DNA from 2 places in the Micromonospora desertarenae genome. Region 2 is predicted to be linked to the other one. Evidence: riboswitches for the same ligand, from Rfam matches in the RefSeq annotation. Region 2 holds a riboswitch; the other holds the start of a gene.
The links. Region 2 has a riboswitch for thiamine pyrophosphate ahead of SM577_RS05805 (thiamine phosphate synthase). Riboswitches for the same ligand answer to the same signal wherever they lie in the genome.

Region 1: it holds a riboswitch for thiamine pyrophosphate, as region 2 does, so the genes downstream of both, SM577_RS30300 (ECF transporter S component) here and SM577_RS05805 (thiamine phosphate synthase) in region 2, are expected to answer to the same signal.

The regions. Positions count from the first base shown of each region.
Region 1 is NZ_JAXCFQ010000021.1:83,023-92,768, reverse strand. It holds gene SM577_RS30350 (metal ABC transporter ATP-binding protein) at 1-170, shown strand, start outside; gene SM577_RS30345 (metal ABC transporter permease) at 173-1,039, shown strand; gene SM577_RS30340 (ArsR/SmtB family transcription factor) at 1,083-1,382, shown strand; gene SM577_RS30335 (Fur family transcriptional regulator) at 1,379-1,774, shown strand; gene SM577_RS30330 (hypothetical protein) at 1,850-2,455, shown strand; gene SM577_RS30325 (hypothetical protein) at 2,465-2,632, shown strand; gene SM577_RS30320 (acyl-CoA dehydrogenase family protein) at 2,819-4,840, opposite strand; gene SM577_RS30315 (DUF6328 family protein) at 4,975-5,475, opposite strand; gene SM577_RS30310 (sugar isomerase domain-containing protein) at 5,609-6,358, opposite strand; gene SM577_RS30305 (alpha/beta fold hydrolase) at 6,398-7,231, opposite strand; TPP riboswitch at 7,310-7,415, shown strand; gene SM577_RS30300 (ECF transporter S component) at 7,487-8,077, shown strand; gene SM577_RS30295 (ABC transporter ATP-binding protein) at 8,198-9,613, shown strand; gene SM577_RS30290 (energy-coupling factor transporter transmembrane component T family protein) at 9,610-9,746, shown strand, end outside.
Region 2 is NZ_JAXCFQ010000002.1:577,756-587,501, reverse strand. It holds gene thiD (bifunctional hydroxymethylpyrimidine kinase/phosphomethylpyrimidine kinase) at 1-306, opposite strand, end outside; gene SM577_RS05825 (thiamine phosphate synthase) at 303-911, opposite strand; gene SM577_RS05820 (thiazole synthase) at 1,067-1,846, opposite strand; gene thiS (sulfur carrier protein ThiS) at 1,843-2,043, opposite strand; gene thiO (glycine oxidase ThiO) at 2,034-3,182, opposite strand; gene SM577_RS05805 (thiamine phosphate synthase) at 3,176-3,802, opposite strand; TPP riboswitch at 3,797-3,906, opposite strand; gene SM577_RS05800 (ThuA domain-containing protein) at 4,229-9,746, shown strand, end outside.

The DNA.
Region 1 (9,746 bases), on a different contig from region 2:
ACGAACTCGGCCCGCTGCGCCCGTTGATCAGCCGCGCGGTCGTGGTGCACGAGGGCGGCATCTGCCACGACGGGGCGGTGCCCGAGCCGGCCGGCCACCACGCCGAGCCCGACCACGACCACGTGCATCCGCACGGTCCCGACGAGCCCGCCGGGCTCTGGAGCAGCTGACCATGGAACTCTTCCAGTACCCCTACATGCAGCGTGCCCTGATCGGCGCGCTGGTCATCGGGCTGGCCGCCCCGGCGCTCGGCATCTACCTGGTGCAGCGCCGGCTGGCGCTGATCGGCGACGGGGTGGGGCACGTGGCGCTCACCGGCGTCGGCGCCGGCCTGCTGCTCAACCGGTCCCCGGTGCTCGTCGCGGTGATCGCGGCGACCATCGGCGCGGTCACCATCGAGGTGGTCCGCTCCCGTGGGCGCACCTCCGGCGACCTGGCCCTGGCGCTGCTCTTCTACGGCGGAATCGCCGGCGGCGTGATGCTGGTCGGCCTCTCCGACAGCACCAGCGCCAACCTCAACGCCTACCTGTTCGGGTCGCTGACCACCATCTCCCCCGCCGACCTGACCACCATCGCGGTGCTGGGCGTCGCCATCCTGGTCACCATGCTGGCGCTGCGCCCGGCGCTCTTCGCGGTCAGCCACGACGAGGAGTACGCCCGGGTCTCCGGCCTGCCCGTGCGGACCCTCAACCTGCTGATCGCGGTCACCACCGCGGTGACGGTGACCATCGCCATGCGGGCGGTCGGCGTACTGCTGATCAGCGCGTTGATGGTCGTGCCGGTGGCCACGGCGCAGCAGGTCACCCGGGGCTTCCGCAGCACCATGACGGCGGCGATGGCGCTCGGCCTGTTCGCCGCCGGCGCGGGCGTCTGGGTGGCCGCCACCGCCGACACCGCCCCCGGCGCCTCGGTGGTGCTGCTGGCGATCGCCTCGTTCGCCGTGGTCGCCGGGGCCGGGGCGGCGTGGCGGGCGCTGCGCCGGCGGAGCACCCCGGCGCCCGAGCCCGCCCCCGAGCCGCACGAGGTGGTGCTCCACTGAGCCGGTGCGGCACCCCGTCGGCGGGATTGGTTACCGTTATCCGGTGAGCAGCGGGTCAGGCTACGACGCGTACGAGGGCGCGAGCGAGTTGCTGCGTGCCCTGTCGGCGCCGATCCGGCTGGCCATCGTCAGCGAACTCGCCGGGGGCGAGCGCTGCGTGCACGAGCTGGTGGAGCAGCTCGGCGTCGCGCAGCCGCTGGTCTCCCAGCACCTGCGGGTGCTGCGCGGCGCGGGCGTGGTGCGCGGCTCCCGCCGGGGCCGGGAAATCGCGTACACGCTGGTGGACGAGCACGTCGCGCACATCGTGGCCGACGCGGTCAGTCACGCCGGGGAGGGATCATGAGCAGCGGCGCCGCGGTCCGCAACACCCGTCAACGCTCGGCGGTGAGCGCCCTGCTGGCCGAGGTGGAGGGCTTCCACAGCGCCCAGGACCTGCACGCCATGCTGCGCCAGCGCGGCGAGCGGGTCGGGCTGACCACTGTCTACCGGACGTTGCAGGGGCTGGCCGACGCGGGCGAGATCGACGTGATGCGGCCGCCCGGCGGCGAGCACCTCTACCGCCGGTGCAGCGAGGGGCACCACCACCACCTGGTCTGCCGGGCCTGCGGCCGGACGGTCGAGGTGGCCGGCCCGGCGGTGGAGACCTGGGCCGAGCGGGTGGCCGCCCAGCACGGCTACGCCGACGTCAGCCACACCCTGGAGATCTTCGGCACCTGCCCGGACTGCGCCCGCTGACGCCGCCGGGGCCACCCCTTCCCGGGCGGCCCCGGCGGGATGCCGCCGGCGGCCGGCCGTGGCACGCTGTCCGGCGTGAAGATCTACGCTGATCGCTTCCCCACCGCCGTCCGACAGCTGATCACCGACCTGCTCGTCGTCGCCTGGGTGTACGCCGCCGTCCGCGGCGCGCTCTGGCTGCACGACCTGGTGCAGAAGCTCGCCGTACCCGGGCAGAAGCTGGAGGGGGCCGGCGGCGGGCTGGCCGACAACCTGGCCGAGGCGGGCGGCAAGGTCGGCCGGGTGCCGCTGGTCGGTGACGAACTGACCGCGCCGTTCGAGCGGGCCGCCGGGGCCGCCCGGTCGCTGGCCGAGGCCGGCCGGGACCAGCAGGAGCTGGTCGACCAGCTGGCTCTGGCCCTGGCCGTCGCGGTGCTCGTCTTCCCGCTCGGCCTGGTGCTCTTCGGCTGGCTGCCGCTGCGGGTGCGCTGGATGCGCCGCGCCGGATCCGCCGCGAAGCTGGCCGCCGCCCCGGCCGGCCGGGACCTGCTGGCCCTGCGCGCGCTGGCCACCCAACCGCTGGGCCGGCTGACCCGGATCGCGCCGGACGTGGCCGAGGCGTGGCGGCGCGGCGACGACGCCACGGTCGACGCGCTGGCCGCACTGGAACTGCGCCAACTCGGCCTGCGCGGGGGCCGCTAAGGTCGTCGGGTGTTCTACTTCCTGGTCGTCATCGCCGTCCTGCTGCTCGTCTACGCCGCCGTCCTGGTCAACTTCGTCCGCAAGGGTCGCAAGATCCCGCCGCAGGCGTACCTGGGGCTGGCCGCGCTGAACGGGCTGATCCTCGCGGCGGTCCTGGCCTGGGCCATCGCCCGCTGACCCCGGCAGCCGGCTGAGGCGGCGCCGGCACGCCCCGGCGCCGGACAGCCGAACACGCGCCTCGGCGCGGAAGGCCGAGCACCCGCCCCGGCGCGGACAACCGAGGCACCCGGCGCGGACGGCCGAGGCCCGCGCCTCGACGCGGGCGGCCGGGGCGCGGGCTGGGGCGGGGCGGTCAGCCGACGGTCAGCGCGGTGGCGGTACCCGGCGGCGGACGTCGGTGGCGGTGGACGGGCCGGGCGACCAGCGGGCCACCCAGGGCAGGTCGTCGGCCGGGGTGATGACGCCGGACTCCAGGTCGGCGTAGCGCCCGTCGAGGATCCGCTTCGCGGCGGCCGTGTCGACCGAGTCGGTGTTGTCCCACAGCGCGGTGAAGAGCGCGTCGACCCGGACCCGGGCCTGCCGGCAGAACAGGTCGGCCAACTCCACGTTCTCCGGCCGGCTGTCCCGCTCGGCGTACGCCCGGACGCAGACCGCGGACATCGCGAACAGTTCGGCGCCGATGTCCACCACGCGGCCGAGGAACGCCTGCTTGCGTTCCATCCGGCCCTGCCAGCGGGACATCGCGTAGAACGTCGAGCGGGCCAGCTTGCGGGAGTAGCGCTCCACCTGCCGCAGGTGCCTGGCGAGCGGCCCGAACTCGGCGTACGCGCCGGGGGTCTGGCCCCGGCCGACGGCGAGGGTGGGCAGCCACTTCGCGTAGAAGGCCCCGGCCCGGGCACCGGCCCGCGCCTTGCGGCCGAGCCCGGCGTCCGGGTCGATGATGTCCCCGGCGACGGAGAGGTGCGCGTCGACCGCCTCCCGGGCGATCAGCAGGTGCATGATCTCGGTCGAGCCCTCGAAGATCCGGTTGATCCGCAGGTCGCGCAGCAGTTGCTCGACCGCGGCCGGGCGCTCGCCCCGGGCCGCCAGCGACTCGGCCGTCTCGTAGCCGCGACCACCCCGGATCTGGATCAGGTCGTCGGCGATCCGCCAGGCCATCTCGCTGGCGTAGAGCTTGACCAGCGCCGCCTCGATCCGGATGTCGTTGCGGTCGTCGTCGGCCAGCAGGCAGCACAGGTCGAGCATCGTCTCCATGCCGTACGTGGTGGCGGCGATGAAGGAGAGCTTCTGGGCGACCGCCTCGTGCTCACCGACCGGCCGGCCCCACTGCACCCGCTCGGCGGCCCAGCCCCGGGCCACGTGCAGCGCCCACTTGCCGGCCCCGACGCACATCGCCGGCAGCGACAGCCGGCCGGTGTTGAGGGTGGTCAGGGCGATCTTCAGCCCCTTGCCCTCGCCGCCGATCACGTTCTCCTTGGGCACGAAGACGTCGTGGAACCGGGTGACGCTGTTCTCCAGGCCGCGCAGGCCGAGGAAGGCGTTGCGCCGTTCGATGGTGATGCCCTCGCTGTCGCCCTCGACCACGAAGGCGGTGATGCCGCCGCGGCGCCCCTCGGCGGCCGGCACCCGGGCCATCACCACGAGCAGGGTGGCGACGGTGCCGTTGGTGGCCCACAGCTTGACGCCGTTGAGCCGGTAGCCGGTGCCGTCCTCGGTCGGCTCGGCGGTGGTGGCCAGCCGGGCCGGGTCGGAGCCGACGTCCGGCTCGGTGAGCAGGAAGGCGGAGACCTCGCCGGCGGCCAGCCGGGGCAGGAAGCGCTGCTTCTGCTCGTCGGTGCCGAACATCTTCAGCGGCTGCGGCACCCCGATGGACTGGTGCGCCGAGAGCAGCGCGCCGATCGCCGGGCTCACCGAGCCGGCCAGCATCAGGGCGCGGCAGTAGTGCAGGTTGCTCAGCCCCAGCCCGCCGTACTTCCGGTCGATCTTCATGCCGAACGCGCCGAGCCGGGCCAGGCCATGGAAGACCTCGTCGGGAATGGACGCGTCGCGCTCGATCGCGGCGCCGTCCACCTCGGTGGTGAGGAACCCGCGGAGCCGGCCGAGGAACTCCTCGGCCCGCTCGGCGTCGGCCGGGTCCGAGCGGGGCCAGGGGTTGATCAGGTCGAGCCGGAACCGGCCGAGGAAGAGTTCCTTGCCGAAGCTGGGACGGTCCCAGGTGGACTCCCGGGCCGCCTCGGCGACCTGGCGGGCCTCCTTTTCGGAGACCTGACCCGCCTCGGTCGGCAGTGGCCCGGCGACGCCGGGTGTGGTCACGCCGTCGGCGGGGGTGGGCTGGTCGGGGCCGGCGCCGTCGGGCGCGGATCGGCTGTTCTGCGTCGTGGTCACGGTTGCCCCCTCGAACCTCGGTCCGGCTGCGTCAACGTGCTCGACACACGCAACGCTACCCCCGGGTGTTACCCAGGGGTAGCGTTACGTAAAGATCGAGTTTTCTCGACGCGGTCGGTGCCGAGCCACCCGGCTCAGTCGCCGGGGATGCTCCGCGGGTCGTCCTCCTCGTCGTCGATGTCTTCGCCCCAGTTGCGCCGGGCGAACGGCAGGATCACCCAGAAGGTGAGGAACCACAGGCCGGTGACGCCGCTGAGCACCAGGGCGATGCTCCGGTCCAGCACGAAGTCGGTGATCAGCAGCACCGCGCTGACCATCGAGATCAGCATGAAGGCGAGGCCGGCACTGGCCATCCGGTGGGCGAACCGGACCAGCTCCGGCTTGCGCCCCTGGCGGAACAGCGCCCGGTGGAACGCCACCGGCGAGATGATCATCGCGGTCGCGGCCGCCGCCGCCAGCAGCGAGACGATGTAGACGTCCTTCTGGAAGCCGCTGGTGCTGGTGAAACCGTTGCTGAACGGCAGGGTGAGCAGGAAGGCGAAGAGGATCTGCACACCGGTCTGGGCGACCCGCAACTCCTGGAGCAGGTCGGCGAAGTTGCGCTGCCAGCGCTGCCGCTCGGTTTCCTTCGACACGGGGGCCACCTCCGGTGAGACGCTACTGCCGGCGGGGTCCAGCCCGCCGGCAGCAACGCTGATGCCCCACCGCACGCGTCACGAAACCGGCTCACAACCGGCGCCGCACGGCACCGCGCCGGGGCCTCCCGGCTCACGCCCCGCGGCGGATCCGGCCGGCGTACCGGGCCTCCAGCTCGTGGTTGTGCTCGTCGCCGCCGGCGATGTTGGCCGACAGGTAGACCGGCGGGCGCTCCCCCGCCGCCAGCAGCCGGGCCACCACCTCGACGGTGATCTGCTGGGCCAGCAGCGCGGCGGTGATCGACGAGACCGCACCGACCGCGCCGCCGCCGGGCAGCGGCAGGGTGGCGTCGCCGTACGGGGCGCCGTTGTCCAGCACCACGTCGGCGAAGTCGGCGAGCTTGCGCCCCGACGGGTGCCGCGAGGTCATCTGCGCGGAGTGCTGAGCCGAGGTGATCGCCACCAGGGCGTGCCCCTTCTCCTTCACCAGGGACGCGAACTCCACCATCGCCCCGTTGACCCCCGAGTTGGAGGCCAGCACGAAGACGTCCCCGGGGCGGACCGGGGCGAGGTCGTAGAGCTTGTGCGCCACCGACGGGTCCCGCTCCAGGGTCGGGCCGAGCAGGTCGACCGGCTCGCCGCCGAGCAGCACCAGGTCCCGCAGGGCGATCCGGTTGGTCGGCACCAGCCCGCCGGCCCGCCCGGCGATCTCCATCGCCAGCGCCTCCGAGTGCCCGGTGCCGAAGGCGTGCACCACACCGTCCGCGCGCACCGCCCCGGCGATCAGGTCGGCCGCCCGACCGACCGCCTCGCGCTGGCTGGCGGCGACCCGGCCCATCGTCTCGGTCACCACTGCCAGGTAGTCCTCGGCACTCACCGTCATGCTTCCTCCGTCCATCGCTGCCTGCACCTCGCGTCGGCGTCAGGCCAGTCCGCGTACCCGGGCCAGGATCGCCTCGGCCAGCGGCGCCGGCGCCTCGTCCGGGATCCAGTGGCTCACCCCGGGCAGTTCCACGAAGCGGTAGTCCCCGGTCACCCGCGCGGCGCACGCCTCGGCGGCGGTCCGGCCGATCGCCACGTCCTGGTCGCTCCAGACGAACGTGGTCGGCACGGTCACCGGGCCGGTGGCGGCCAGCTCCGACCGCGACGGCATCGCCCGGTACCAGTTCAGCGCCGCGGTGAGCGCGCCCGGCTCGCGCATCGGCTCGGCGTACGCCGCCACCCGGTCGGCGTCGCCGACCCCGCCGAGCATCCGGCGCAGCGCCGTGGCGTTCAACCCGAGCAGCACCTTCTCCGCCTTGCCGGGCTGCCGGAACAGCACGATGTACGCCGAGCGCACCTTCTGCTGCGGGTCGTTGGCCAGCGCGTACGCCATGGCGGCCGGGTGCGGCACGGAGACCGCGGTCAGCGTGCGCACCCGCTCCGGGTGCCGGACGGCCAGTTCCCAGCCGACCAGCGCGCCCCAGTCGTGGCCGACCACGTGCGCGGTCCGCGCGCCGAGGGCGTCCAGCACGGCCAGCGCGTCGGCGACCAGCTCCGCCATCCGGTACGCCTCGACCGCCTCCGGCCGCGCGCCGGGCGAGTAACCGCGCTGGTCCGGCGCGTACGTGCGCAGCCCGGCGGCGTGCAGCGCGGGGACCACGTCGTCCCACTCCCCGCCGTGCTGCGGGAAGCCGTGCAGCAGGAGCACGGGCTCGCCGTCCTCCGGACCGCCGGCGCGTACCTCGAACCGCAACTGCCGGGCGTCGATGCGCATGATCGGCAGCCTACCCAGGCCGGCGCGGGCGACTCGTCCCGGCGCTGCCGGCGGTGCTAGCGTCTGCCGGGACAACTTCACATCCGACAGGGGAGCGCACAGCGCTGAGAGTGCGGGCACCACCCGCAGACCCTCGAACCTGATCTGGGTAATGCCAGCGCAGGGAGTTCGGTCGACCTCCAGCCGCGCCGCCGTCCGGGACACCGGGCGCGGCGTGCGTCTTCTCCTGGTTCGCACTCAGGACTGGGAGCACTCATGACTCACCCCACCAGCAACCGGTGGCGCACCATCGACATCGTCGTGGCCGCGGTGATCGCGGTCGCCTTCGGCGTCATCTTCTGGGCCTGGGGCCTGCTCTGGCGGGCCGTCGACCCGGCGTTCGCGTTCTTCCCGGCCGGCCAGGCGGTCATGTACGGCGTCTGGCTGGTGCCGGCGGTGCTCGGCGGCCTGGTCATCCGCAAGCCCGGCGCGGCGCTGTTCTGCGAGGCGGTCGCCGCGACGATCTCCGCACTGCTCGGCTCCGAGTGGGGCGGCATCACCATCGTCCAGGGCCTGATCCAGGGCCTCGGCGCCGAGCTGGCCTTCGCCGCCTTCCGGTACCGCTCGTTCCGGCTGCCGACCGCGCTGCTCGCCGGCGCGCTGACCGGCCTCGGCGCGGCGCTGTTCGACTTCTTCGTCTGGAACGTCGACTACGCGCTGGGCAGCTACCGGATCCCGTACGCGCTGCTGACCGTGGTCAGCGCCGCGGTCGTCGCCGGCGCCGGCGGCTGGTACCTCACCCGCGCCCTGGCCGGCACCGGCGCCCTGGACCGCTTCCCCGCCGCCCGCGACCGCACCCCGGTCTGACCCGCCCACCATGCACCCCCACCCCCGCCCCACCGCGTCGATCACGAAGTTGTTGCCCTCCGCAGCGGCCTGTCGTGGTGGCAACTTCATGGTCAACCCTGGCCGGGCGGGGGTGGGGGTGTGAGTTCCGTGCTGGTGCGGGGGTTCGGGTGGCGGCACGCCGGGCGGCGGGCGTGGGCGGTGCGGGGGGTGGACCTGCGGGTGGAGAGCGGGGAGCGGGTGCTGCTGCTCGGGCCCTCGGGGGCCGGCAAGAGCACGCTGCTCGCCGCGCTGGCCGGCCTGCTGCCCGAGGACTCCGGTGAGCAGGAGGGCACCGTCGAGATCGACGGGCTCGACCCGCGCAAGGGCCGGGAACGGGTCGGCATCGTCTTCCAGGACCCGGAGAGCCAACTGGTGATGGCCCGCAGCGGCGACGACGTCGCGTTCGGGCTGGAGAACCGGGGGGTGCCCGCCGGGGAGATCTGGCCCCGGGTGGACGAGGCGCTGCGCCGGGTCGGCTTCCCGTACCACCGGGACCGGCCCACCGCCGCGCTCTCCGGCGGCGAGCAGCAGCGCCTCGCCCTGGCCGGGGTGCTCGCCCTGCGCCCCGGCCTGCTGCTGCTCGACGAACCCACCGCCAACCTCGACCCGGCCGGCGCCGCGCTGGTCCGCGACGCGGTCGCCGGGGCGGTGGACGCCGACACCACGCTGATCCTGGTCGAGCACCGGGTCGCCGACGCGCTGCCGCTGGTCGACCGGGTGGTGGTGCTGGAACCCGGCGGCGGCGTCCGAGCCGACGGCACCCCGGAGGCGGTGTTCGGCGCGCACGGCGACGCGCTCGCCGCCGAGGGGGTCTGGGTGCCGGGCCGTCCGGTGCCGCCGCGCCGCGCCACCGCGCCGGCCGGCGACCCGCTGCTCGCCGCCGACCGGCTCGGCCTGCCGCCCCGGCTGGCCCCCACCGACCTGGCGGTACGCGCCGGCGAGGCGCTCGCCGTGCTCGGCCCGAACGGGGCCGGCAAGTCGACCCTGGCCCTGCTGCTCGGCGGGCTGCTCCGGCCCGGCGCCGGCACGGTGGCCGCGAGCCCGGCGCTGGCCGGCCCGGACGCCCGCACTCCCCCGCACCGGTGGCGGGCCCCGGCGCTGGCCCGCCGGATCGGCTCGGTCTTCCAGGATCCCGAGCACCAGTTCGTCACCGGCACGGTCTTCGACGAGCTGGCGCTGGGTCCGCGCCGCACCGGCTCGCCCGAGCCGGCGGTACGCGCCACCGTGGACGCGCTGCTCGCCCGGCTGCGGCTGGAGCGGCTGGCCGGCGCCAACCCGTACACCCTCTCCGGCGGCGAGGCGCGGCGGCTGAGCGTGGCGACCGCGCTGGCCACCGCGCCCCGGCTGCTGATCTGCGACGAACCCACCTTCGGCCAGGACCGGCGGACCTGGCTGGAGCTGGTGGACCTCTTCGCCGAGCTGCGTGACGCCGGGCACGGCGTGGTCACGGTGACCCACGACCCGGAGTTCGTCGCCGCGCTGGCCGACCGCACCCTCACCGTGAGCCGTCCGTGATCACGCTGGAGCCGGTCGCCGCGCCGGACGCCCCGCTGGCCCGGCGCAACCCGGTGGCCAAGCTGGCCGCGGCGCTGGTCTTCTCGTTCATCATGATCGCCACCCTGGACCCGGTGGCGCCGGCCATCGCGGT
Region 2 (9,746 bases):
CAGGTGCGGCAGCCGGCCGTCCCGGGCGGCGACCGCCACCGCGTCGGCGACCGCCGGGCTGCCGAGCATCCCGGTCTTGACCGCGCGCACGTCGAAGTCGGTCAGCACGCTCTCCAGCTGGTCGGTGACCGTGCGCGGGGGCAGCGGCAGGACGGCGTCGACGCCCCGGGTGTTCTGGGCGGTGACCGCGGTGAGCACGCTGGTCCCGTACGCGCCGAGGGCGGCGAAGACCTTGAGGTCGGCCTGGATGCCGGCACCGCCCCCGGAGTCGGAGCCGGCGACGGTGAGGACGGTGGTGGGGGTCACGTCGCTCCTCGAGTGGTCGCGGTTGGTGGCTGCGGCGCGGCGGCCGCCGCCGCGAAAGCTCTGGTCAGGGTGGTGGCTGTTTCGGTGGGGTCGTCGGCGCGCATGACCGCACCCAGCACCGCGACTCCCCGGGCGCCGGCCTGGACGCAGGCGTGCACCTGGTCGGGGGTTTCGATGCCGCCGAGAGCAAGGACCGGCACCGGGCTTACCTTGGTCAGCTCGGCCAGTCCCCGGGGGTGCAGGGGTGGGCCGTAGCCGGGTTTGGTGCTGCTCGGGTGTACCGGCGAGAGGGTGACGTAGTCCTCTGTGGTGAGTCGGCCCAGCTCGGCCCGGTCGTGGCAGGAGCGGCCGACCAGGCCGACGCGCGGCGGCGGGTACGGGCCGGCAGCCGGCAGGTGCACCGCATCACCGCCGAGCGGGTCCGGCCCGGCGACGACCAGGGTGCCGCCGACGTCGCCGAGGATCGCGCGCAGCTCCGCCGCGAGCGCCAACCGTTCGGCGCGGGGCAGGTCCTTCTCCCGCAGCACCACCCACCGAACTCCCCCACTCACGGCCGCCGCCAGCACCTCGACCAGGGGCCGCCGCGCGAGCCGCCGATCGGTCATCACCACCACCCCGGCGGGCACCCACCCGGCGCCCGCCGAGATCTTGGAAGATTCCGGCCCCTCCGGGGGCCCTTTCCTTCCAAGATCTGGCCGACCGGCTGCCGGCCGGGCCGCTGCCGCCTCGGGCGGACCGGCGGCCAGCCCTGGCGGCGCGGTCACAGGTCGGGCCTTCCCTCGTCGGGGGTGGAGGCGAGCGCGTGGAAGCGGCGGGCGATCCGGCCCGCCCCGTACGCCAGCCGCCCGGCCTCGACCGCGAACCGCATGGCGGTGGCCATCGCCACCGGGTCGGCGGCCCGGGTCACCGCGCTGGCCAGCAGCACCGCGTCGCAGCCGAGTTCCATGGCCAGCGCGGCGTCGGAGGCGGTGCCGATCCCGGCGTCCAGGATCACCGGCACGTCAACGCTCTGCCGGATCAGCCGGATGTGGTGCGGGTTGGACACCCCCAGCCCCGAGCCGATCGGCGCCCCGGCGGGCATCACCGCCGCGCAGCCCACGTCGGCCAGCCGGCGGGCCAGCACCGGGTCGTCACTGGTGTACGGCAGCACGGTGAACCCGTCGGCGACCAGTTGCTCGGCGGCGCGCAGCAGTTCGACGCCGTCCGGCAGCAGGGTGCGCTCGTCGCCGATCACCTCCAGCTTGACCCAGTCGGTCTCGAACGCGTCCCGGGCCAGGTGCGCCACCTTGACCGCCTCGCCGGCGGTGTAGCAGCCGGCGGTGTTCGGCAGCAGCCGCACCCCGCACCGGTCGAGCAGTTCCAGCAGCCCGCCCGACCCGGCGGGGGTGGTGTCCACCCGGCGCAGCGCCAGGGTGACCAGTTCGGTGCCGGACGCCCGGATCGCCTGCTCCAGCACGTGCAGGTTGGCCGCGCCGCCGGTGCCCAGGATCAGCCGGGAGGTGAGGGGGACACCGCCCAGGTCGAAGGTCACCGCGCTCACCCGCCCTGGGCGGCGCTGAGCACCTCGACCCGGTCGCCGTCGCGCAGCACCGTCGCCGGCCAGCCGCTGCGCGGCACCACCTCGCCGTTGACCGCCACCGCCACGCCGCGCCGCTGCGGGGTGACCTCGCCGACCAGGTCGGCCACCGTGGCACCGCCGGGCACGGTCCGCCCGGCGCCGTTCACCGTCAGTTCCACCTGTCCTCCTCCGTCGTCTGCCCGGGTGAGCCGGCCGGCGGCGCCGGCGCGGGTGGGTGGGCCGGTCCGAAGCGGTCCGGCGCGAAGGGGGCGAGCAGCGGGTCCGGCTCGCCCCCGGCGGCCAACTCGGCGATCAGGTCGGCGGTGACCGGGGTGAGCACGATGCCGTGCCGGTGGTGGCCGGTGGCGGCGAGCACGTCCGGCCGGCCGGGCAGCGGGCCGAGGATCGGGGCGTTGTCCGGCGTGCCGGGGCGCAGCCCGGCCACCGTCTCCACCAGGTCGTACTCGGCCAGCTCGGGGAGCAGGTCGACGGCGGCGCGGAGCAGCCGCAGCACGGCGCCGGCGGTGACGCTCCGGTCGGCGCGCTCCTCGACCGTCGCCCCGACCACCACCTCGCCGCCGGACCGGGGGACGAGGTAGACGTGCTCGCCGTCGGCGTACCCCCGGATCACGTGCCGGAAGCCCGGCGGCTCGCCGCCCGGCGCGCGCAGCCGGAGCACCTGCCCCTTCACCGGCCGGACCGGCAGCCCGGTCAGCGCGGCCGCGCCGCAGCCGGCCGCCACCACGGTGACCCGGGCGTCCAGCGCGGACAGGTCGCGTACCGCGTGCGGCACCAGCACCGCGCCGGCCGCGGTCGCGGCCGCCCGCAGCGCCGGCACCAGCAGCCGCGGGTCGACCTGGTGGTCGGTGGGGGCCAGCGCGCCGCCGCGCACCCGGGGCGCCAGCGCCGGCTCGCGGTCACGCAGCTGCGTCGGGCGCAGCGGCGTCACCGGCAGCCCCAGCCCCTGCTGGTACGCCCAGAGCCGGCCCGCCTCGGCCAGGTCGTCGGCGGTGAGCCCGACCATCAGCGTGCCCTCGGTCCGGTAGCCGATCGGCAGCCCGGTCGCCTCGGTCAGCTCGGCGGCGAACGCCGGCCAGCGCGCCGCGGACGCGCAGAGCAGCCCGGTCAGCTCGCGCTCGCCGAAGTACGCCTCGGCGACCGGGGAGAGCATCCCGGCGGCCACCGCCGACGCTCCCGAGCCCGGGTCGGGGTCGTGCACGACCACCCGCAGCCCGCGCGCCGCGCAGCGCCAGGCGACGGCCAGCCCGACCGGCCCGGCGCCGACCACCGCCACGTCGGGGCGGCCGGTGGTCAGCACGTCAACGCCCCGAGCAGTTCGGCGGTGGCCCGGCCCGGGTCGGCGGCACCGGAGAGCGCGCCGACCACCGCCACCCCGTACGCCCCGGCGGCGCGCAGCGCCGGCACGGTCGCGGCGGTGACCCCGCCGATGGCGATCACCGGCACGTCCACCGCGGCGGCGACCGCCGCCACCCCGGCCGGGCCGATCGGGTCCGGCAGGCCGATCTTGGTGCTGGTCGGGTGGCAGGGGCCGACGCCGAGGTAGCTGGCGCCGGCGGCCACCGACTCGGTGGCGGTGCCCGGGTGCCGCGCGGTGGCGCCGAGCACGGCGGCGGAGCCGAGCACCCGGCGGGCCGCGCCGACCGGCAGGTCGTCGGCGCCGACGTGGCCGCCCGCGGCGCCCACCGCCAGCGCCACGTGCAGCCGGTCGTTGACCAGGCAGGTCGCGCCGTACCCGGCGCAGAGCGCGACCACCCGGCGGGCCAGGTCGTACGCCTCCCGGTCGGTCGCGGAGTCCGCCACCCGGACCTGCACCACCAGCTCGGCGCGGGCCACCGCGAGGGCGGCCCGGACCACGGTGAGCGGATCCCGCCCGGGTCGGGTGTCGGTGACCAGATGCAGTCGCCCAAGGGACGGCACGGCAACACTCCTCCCTGCGCCGGCATTACCCGGATCAGGTTCGACGGTCGGGGGCTTCCAGCCCCCCTCTCAGCCCGGTCCACCGGGCTCCCGTGGGTTACGTCGGTGTCACCGTACGACAGATCCGCCGGCCTGCCAAGACGGGGTTCGGCAATCGCAGGACGCCGGTCCGGCGCGGTGAACGACCCTCGATGCCTCCTGGCGACGGAGCACTTCGTACGGTCCTGTTCGGAATGTCGCTCGCCGTTGCCAAACCGTTACCAGCCGGCATCTTGCCCGCAACGGATCCAGCGGGATTAATTTGTTCAGCGATTCGACAAAATGCTGGTGCGGACATCCTGGCACGGTGTCCGCTCCGGTCCATCCGGGACGGTCTTCGGCGAGCCGGCCCCCGCGATCCCTGTCCACAGCGACATAGGAGGCGGCGTGTCCCGATCTCGTCGTGCCCGTCTACCCGTCCTGGCCACCCTGCTACCCCTCGCGCTCACCGCGACCACCCTGTTCGGCGTCCCCGGCGCGCAGGCCGCACCCCCCGCGCAGACCGCACCCGCCGCGCAGGCCGCGCCGCTGACGGCGCCCGCCGCGCAGACCCAGCCACGGACGGCGCCCGCCGCGCCGCCGGCCGCAGCCGCGCCGGCGGCCGACGAGCCGTTCTCGGTGCTGGTGTTCTCGAAGACCGCCGGCTTCCGGCACGACTCCATCCCGACCGGCATCGCCGCCATCCAGCAGCTCGGCGCCGAGCACGGGTTCACCGTCGACACGACCGAGGACGGCGCCGCGTTCAGCGACGACAACCTCGCCCGGTACCGCGCGGTGATCTGGCTCTCCACCACCGGCGACGTCCTCGACGGCGAGCAGCAGGCCGCCTTCGAGCGCTACATCCGCGCCGGCGGCGGCTACGTCGGCATCCACGCCGCCTCGGACACCGAGTACAGCTGGGCCTGGTACGGCGACCTGGTCGGCGCGTACTTCGCCAGCCACCCGGCGAACCAGCAGGCCACGGTCAAGGTGGAGGACCACGCCCACCCGGCCACCGCCGGGCTGCCGGAGCGCTGGTCCCGGTTCGACGAGTGGTACAACTACCAGTCCAACCCGCGCCCCGACGTACACGTGCTGGCCAGCCTGGACGAGACCAGCTACTCCCCCGGCGCGGGGGCGATGGGCGCCGACCACCCGATCGCCTGGTGCCACGACTTCCAGGGCGGCCGCGCCTGGTACACCGGCGGCGGGCACACCCGGGAGTCGTACGCCGAACCGCAGTTCCTGGCCCACCTGCTCGGCGGCATCCGCTCCGCGGCCGGGGTGGCGGACGCCGACTGCGGCGCGTCGCTGACCGCCAGCTTCGAGAAGGTGACCCTGGACAGCAACACCAGCAACCCGATGGAGCTGGACGTCGCCCCGGACGGGCGGGTCTTCTACGTCGAGCGCGACGGCCGGGTGCAGATCGTCAGGCCGGACACCGGCAACACGGTCACCGCGCTCGACCTGGACGTGTTCACCGGCAACGAGGACGGCCTGATCGGCATCCGGCTCGACCCGGACTTCGCCACCAACAACTGGGTCTACCTCTACTACGCCCCGAACGACGGGATCGCCCGCAACCTGCTCTCCCGGTTCACGGTGACCGGCGACAGCATCGACCCGGCGAGCGAGAAGCAGGTGCTGCGGGTGGACACCCAGCGCAACACCTGCTGCCACGCCGGCGGCAGCATGGCCTTCGACAGCGCCGGCAACCTCTACCTGGCCACCGGCGACAACACCAACCCGTTCGAGTCCAACGCGTTCACCCCGATCGACGAGCGGCCGGGGCGGCAGGACTACGACGCGCAGCGCACCTCCGGCAACACCAACGACCTGCGCGGCAAGGTGCTCCGGATCCACCCGGAGGACAACGGGACGTACACCGTCCCGACCGGCAACCTGTTCCCGGCGGGGACCGCGAAGACCCGGCCGGAGATCTACGCGATGGGCTTCCGCAACCCGTTCCGGATCGGCATCGACCCGGCCACCGACACCCTCTACGCCGCCGACTACGGGCCGGACGCCAGCGCCGCCAACCCCGACCGCGGCCCCGAGGGCACCGTCGAGTGGAACATCGTCGGCACGCCGGGCAACTACGGCTGGCCGTACTGCACCGGGGCGAACTACGCCTACAACGACTACACGTTCCCGTCCGGCCCCAGCGGGCCGAAGTTCGACTGCGCCGCGCCGGTGAACGATTCGCCCAACAACACCGGCCTCACCAACCTGCCGCCGGCCATCCCGGCCACCGTCGACTACGACTACAGCGGCAACCCGCGGTTCCCGGAGATCGGCGGCGGCGGTGCGCCGATGGGCGGCCCGGTCTACCGGTACGACGCCGAGCTGAACTCGGACCGCAAGTGGCCGGCGTACTACGACGGCAAGGCGCTCTTCGGCGAGTGGAACCAGTCGAAGATGTACACGATGCAGCTCACCGGTGACGGCAGGAGCCTCGTCGACATCAACCAGCTCCTCACCGGGATGACCATGCTCCGGCCGATGGACTTCGAGTTCGGTCCGGACGGCGCGCTCTACCTCATCGAGTGGGGCAGTGGCTTCGGCGGCAACAACGACAACTCCGGCGTCTACCGGATCGACTACATCGCCGGCGACCGGGCCCCGATCGCGGAGGCCAGCGCCGAGCCGACCTCCGGCCCGGCGCCGCTGACCGTCGCCTTCTCCAGCGCGGGCTCCCGCGACCCGGACGGCGGCACGCTCAGCTACGCCTGGACGTTCGGCGACGGGCAGTCCGCCACCGAGCCGAACCCGACGCACACCTACACCAGCGCCGGGACGTACAACGCGCAGCTAACCGTCATTAACCCGAAGGGCCGGACAGCGGTGGCCAACGTACCGGTCACGGTGGGCAACACCGCGCCGACGGTGACCATCGAGTTCCCGCCGGATGGCGGCTTCTTCGACTGGGGCGACCAGGTCCGCTACACGGTCACGGTCACCGACCCCGAGGACGCGGAGATCGACTGCGACCGGGTCCGGCTCCAGGTGCTGCTCGGCCACGACGAGCACGCCCACCCGCTGGAGCAGCACACCGGCTGCACCGGCACGGTCCAGACGTCGCTGGCCTCCGGGCACGGCGCCGAGGCGAACGTCTTCGCCGTCTTCGAGGCCACCTACACCGACCTGGGCGGCGCCGAGGGCGCCGGGCCGCTCACCGGCCGGGCCATCGAGCAGCTCCAGCCCAAGCGGAAGCAGGCCGAGTTCTTCACCGCCACCGGCCGGGTGCCGGGCGCGACCGGCGGCGGGGACCCGGGCGTGCAGCGCGAGACCACCGGCGACACCGCCGGCGGCGGCCAGAACATCGGGTTCATCGAGGACGGCGACTGGTGGTCGCTCGCCCCGGCGGACCTGACCAACATCACGTCGATCCGGTTCCGGGCCGCCTCGGCCACCAGCGGCGGCCGGATCGAGGTCCGCGCCGGCGCGCCCGACGGGCCGCTGGTCGCCTCGGGCACCGTGCCGGGCACCGGCGCCTGGCAGACGTACGCCGACGTGACCGCGCCGGTGACCGGCCCGGCGGGCGGCACGCTGTACTTCGTCGCCCGGGACCCGGCCGGCGGCGCGGGCGCGCTGTTCAACGTCAACTGGATGGACTTCCTCGGCCGGGGCGTCACCGAGAACGCGCCGCCGGTGGTCACCGCCACCGCCAGCCCGGCCACCGGCACCGCGCCGGTCACCGTGGCCTTCGACGGCACCGCCACCGACGCCGAGGGCGACACCCCGCTGACGTACGCCTGGGACTTCGGCGACGGCGGCACGGCGTCCACCCCGGACGCCACGCACACCTACACCAGCCCGGGCACCTTCACCGCCACCCTGACCGTGACCGACAGCAGGGGCGCGAGGTCGTACGCCACCGTCCCGGTGCGGGTGGACGCGCCGAACACGTCCTGCTTCGGGGCGCGCTCGGACGACTTCACCGGCGCCGGCCTCGACAAGGCCCGCTGGGGCGTGGTCCGGGAGAACCAGCTCTACTCGGTCTCCGACGGGGCGCTCCGGCTGCCCACCGCGGTGGGCGACCTCTACGGCGGCCGCAACGACGCCACCAACCTGGTGCTCCAGCCGGCGCCGGCCGGGGCCTGGCAGGCGACCACCCGGGTCACCCTGCCGGTGACCGCCAACTACCAGCAGGCCGGCCTGCTGGTGTACGGCGACGACGAGAACTACGCCAAGCTGGACCTGCTCTACTCGGGCGGCCGGCGGGTGGAGTTCATCCGGGAGACCGCCGGCGCGCCGCGCAACGAGGCCGCCGACAGCACCGCCGCACCGGCCGGTGACACCCTGCACCTGCGGCTCACCAGCGACGGGACGAACCTGACAGCTGCCGTCTCGGCCGACGGGCAGACCTTCACCCCGGTCGGCCGGTCCGCCGCGCTGGCCGGCATCACCAACCCGCGGATCGGGCTGTTCGCGCTCAACGGCGGCACCGACGCGCCGGTGGTGGAGGCGGCCTTCGACTGGTTCCAGGTCTCGCCGGACGCGCCGGCCGGACCGGTGGACCCGTCGGACGAGTTCACCGGCGACACGCTCGACAAGTGCCGCTGGGACGCGATCCTGCGGGAGAACCCGACGGGCTACCGGGTCACCGGCGGCGCGCTGCGGATCGACGTGCCGAACGGCGACATCTACGGCTCCGGCAACTCCGGGCCGGCGAACTTCATCCTCCAGAACGCCCCGACCGGCGACTGGACCCTGGAGACGAAGGTCGACGGCAGCCTGCTGAACGAGCAGTACCAGCAGGCCGGCCTGATCGTGCACGCCGACGACGACAACTACCTGAAGTTCGACTACATCGTGGACAACCAGCCCGGCCAGCCGGTGACGCGGCGGATCGAGTTCCGCAGCGAGATCGGCGGCGCGGTGCAGAACCCGCAGCCGGAGGCGGGCAACCTGACCGCCTCGGTGTGGTACCTGCGGCTGGCCCGCACGGGCGACACCTTCACCGCGTCGTACTCGGCCGACGGGACGGCCTGGACGCCGCTGACGGCGCTCACCAACAGCGCCGTCGGGGCGACGCCGAAGGTGGGCCTGTTCACCCTCGGCGCCAACCAGACCGCGTCGAAGACCGCCGCGTTCGACTACTTCCGGCTCACCACCGAGGCTGCCGACCGGACCGCCCCGGTGACCACGGCCACGGTCTCCGGCACCCCGACCGGGGGCTGGCACACCGGCCCGGTCACCGTCACGCTGACCGCCGCCGACGAGGACGGTGGCAGCGGGCTGGCCGGCACCGAGTACCAGCTGGACGGGGCGGCCACCTGGACCGCGTACACCGGCCCGGTGCCGGTCAGCGGCGACGGCGAGCACGAGCTGCGGTTCCGCTCGACCGACCGGGCGGGCAACGTGGAGTCGACGAAGAGCGTGCCGGTCCGGATCGACGCCACCGCGCCGGTCACCTCGGCGACGTTCGCGCCGGCCAACGACGAGGGCTGGCACGACGGGACGGTCCCGGTCGTGCTGACCTCGACCGACGCCGGGTCCGGGGTGAAGACGGTGGAGTGGTCGCTGGACGGCGGCGCGTGGACGCCGTACTCGGCGCCGGTCGAGGTGACCGGCGACGGGCAGCACGAACTGCTGTTCCGGGCCGCCGACAACGCGGGCAACGCCGAGACGCTCAAGTCGGCGGTGCTGCGGATCGACGGCACCAGGCCGACGCTGCTGGTGTCCGGGATCGCCGACGGCCAGCTCTACGGCGACAGCCAGGACGTCCGGGTGTCCTGGCAGGCGGTCGACCCGACCTCGGGCATCGCCTCGGTGGTCGGCGACCTGGACGGCCGGCCGTACGCCAGCGGCACCCTGCAGGCCATGTACGAGCTGCCGCTCGGCCTGCACGAGCTGACCGTCACCGCGACCGACAAGGCGGGCAACGTCACCACCTCGGAGGTCCGGTTCTTCGTCACCACCT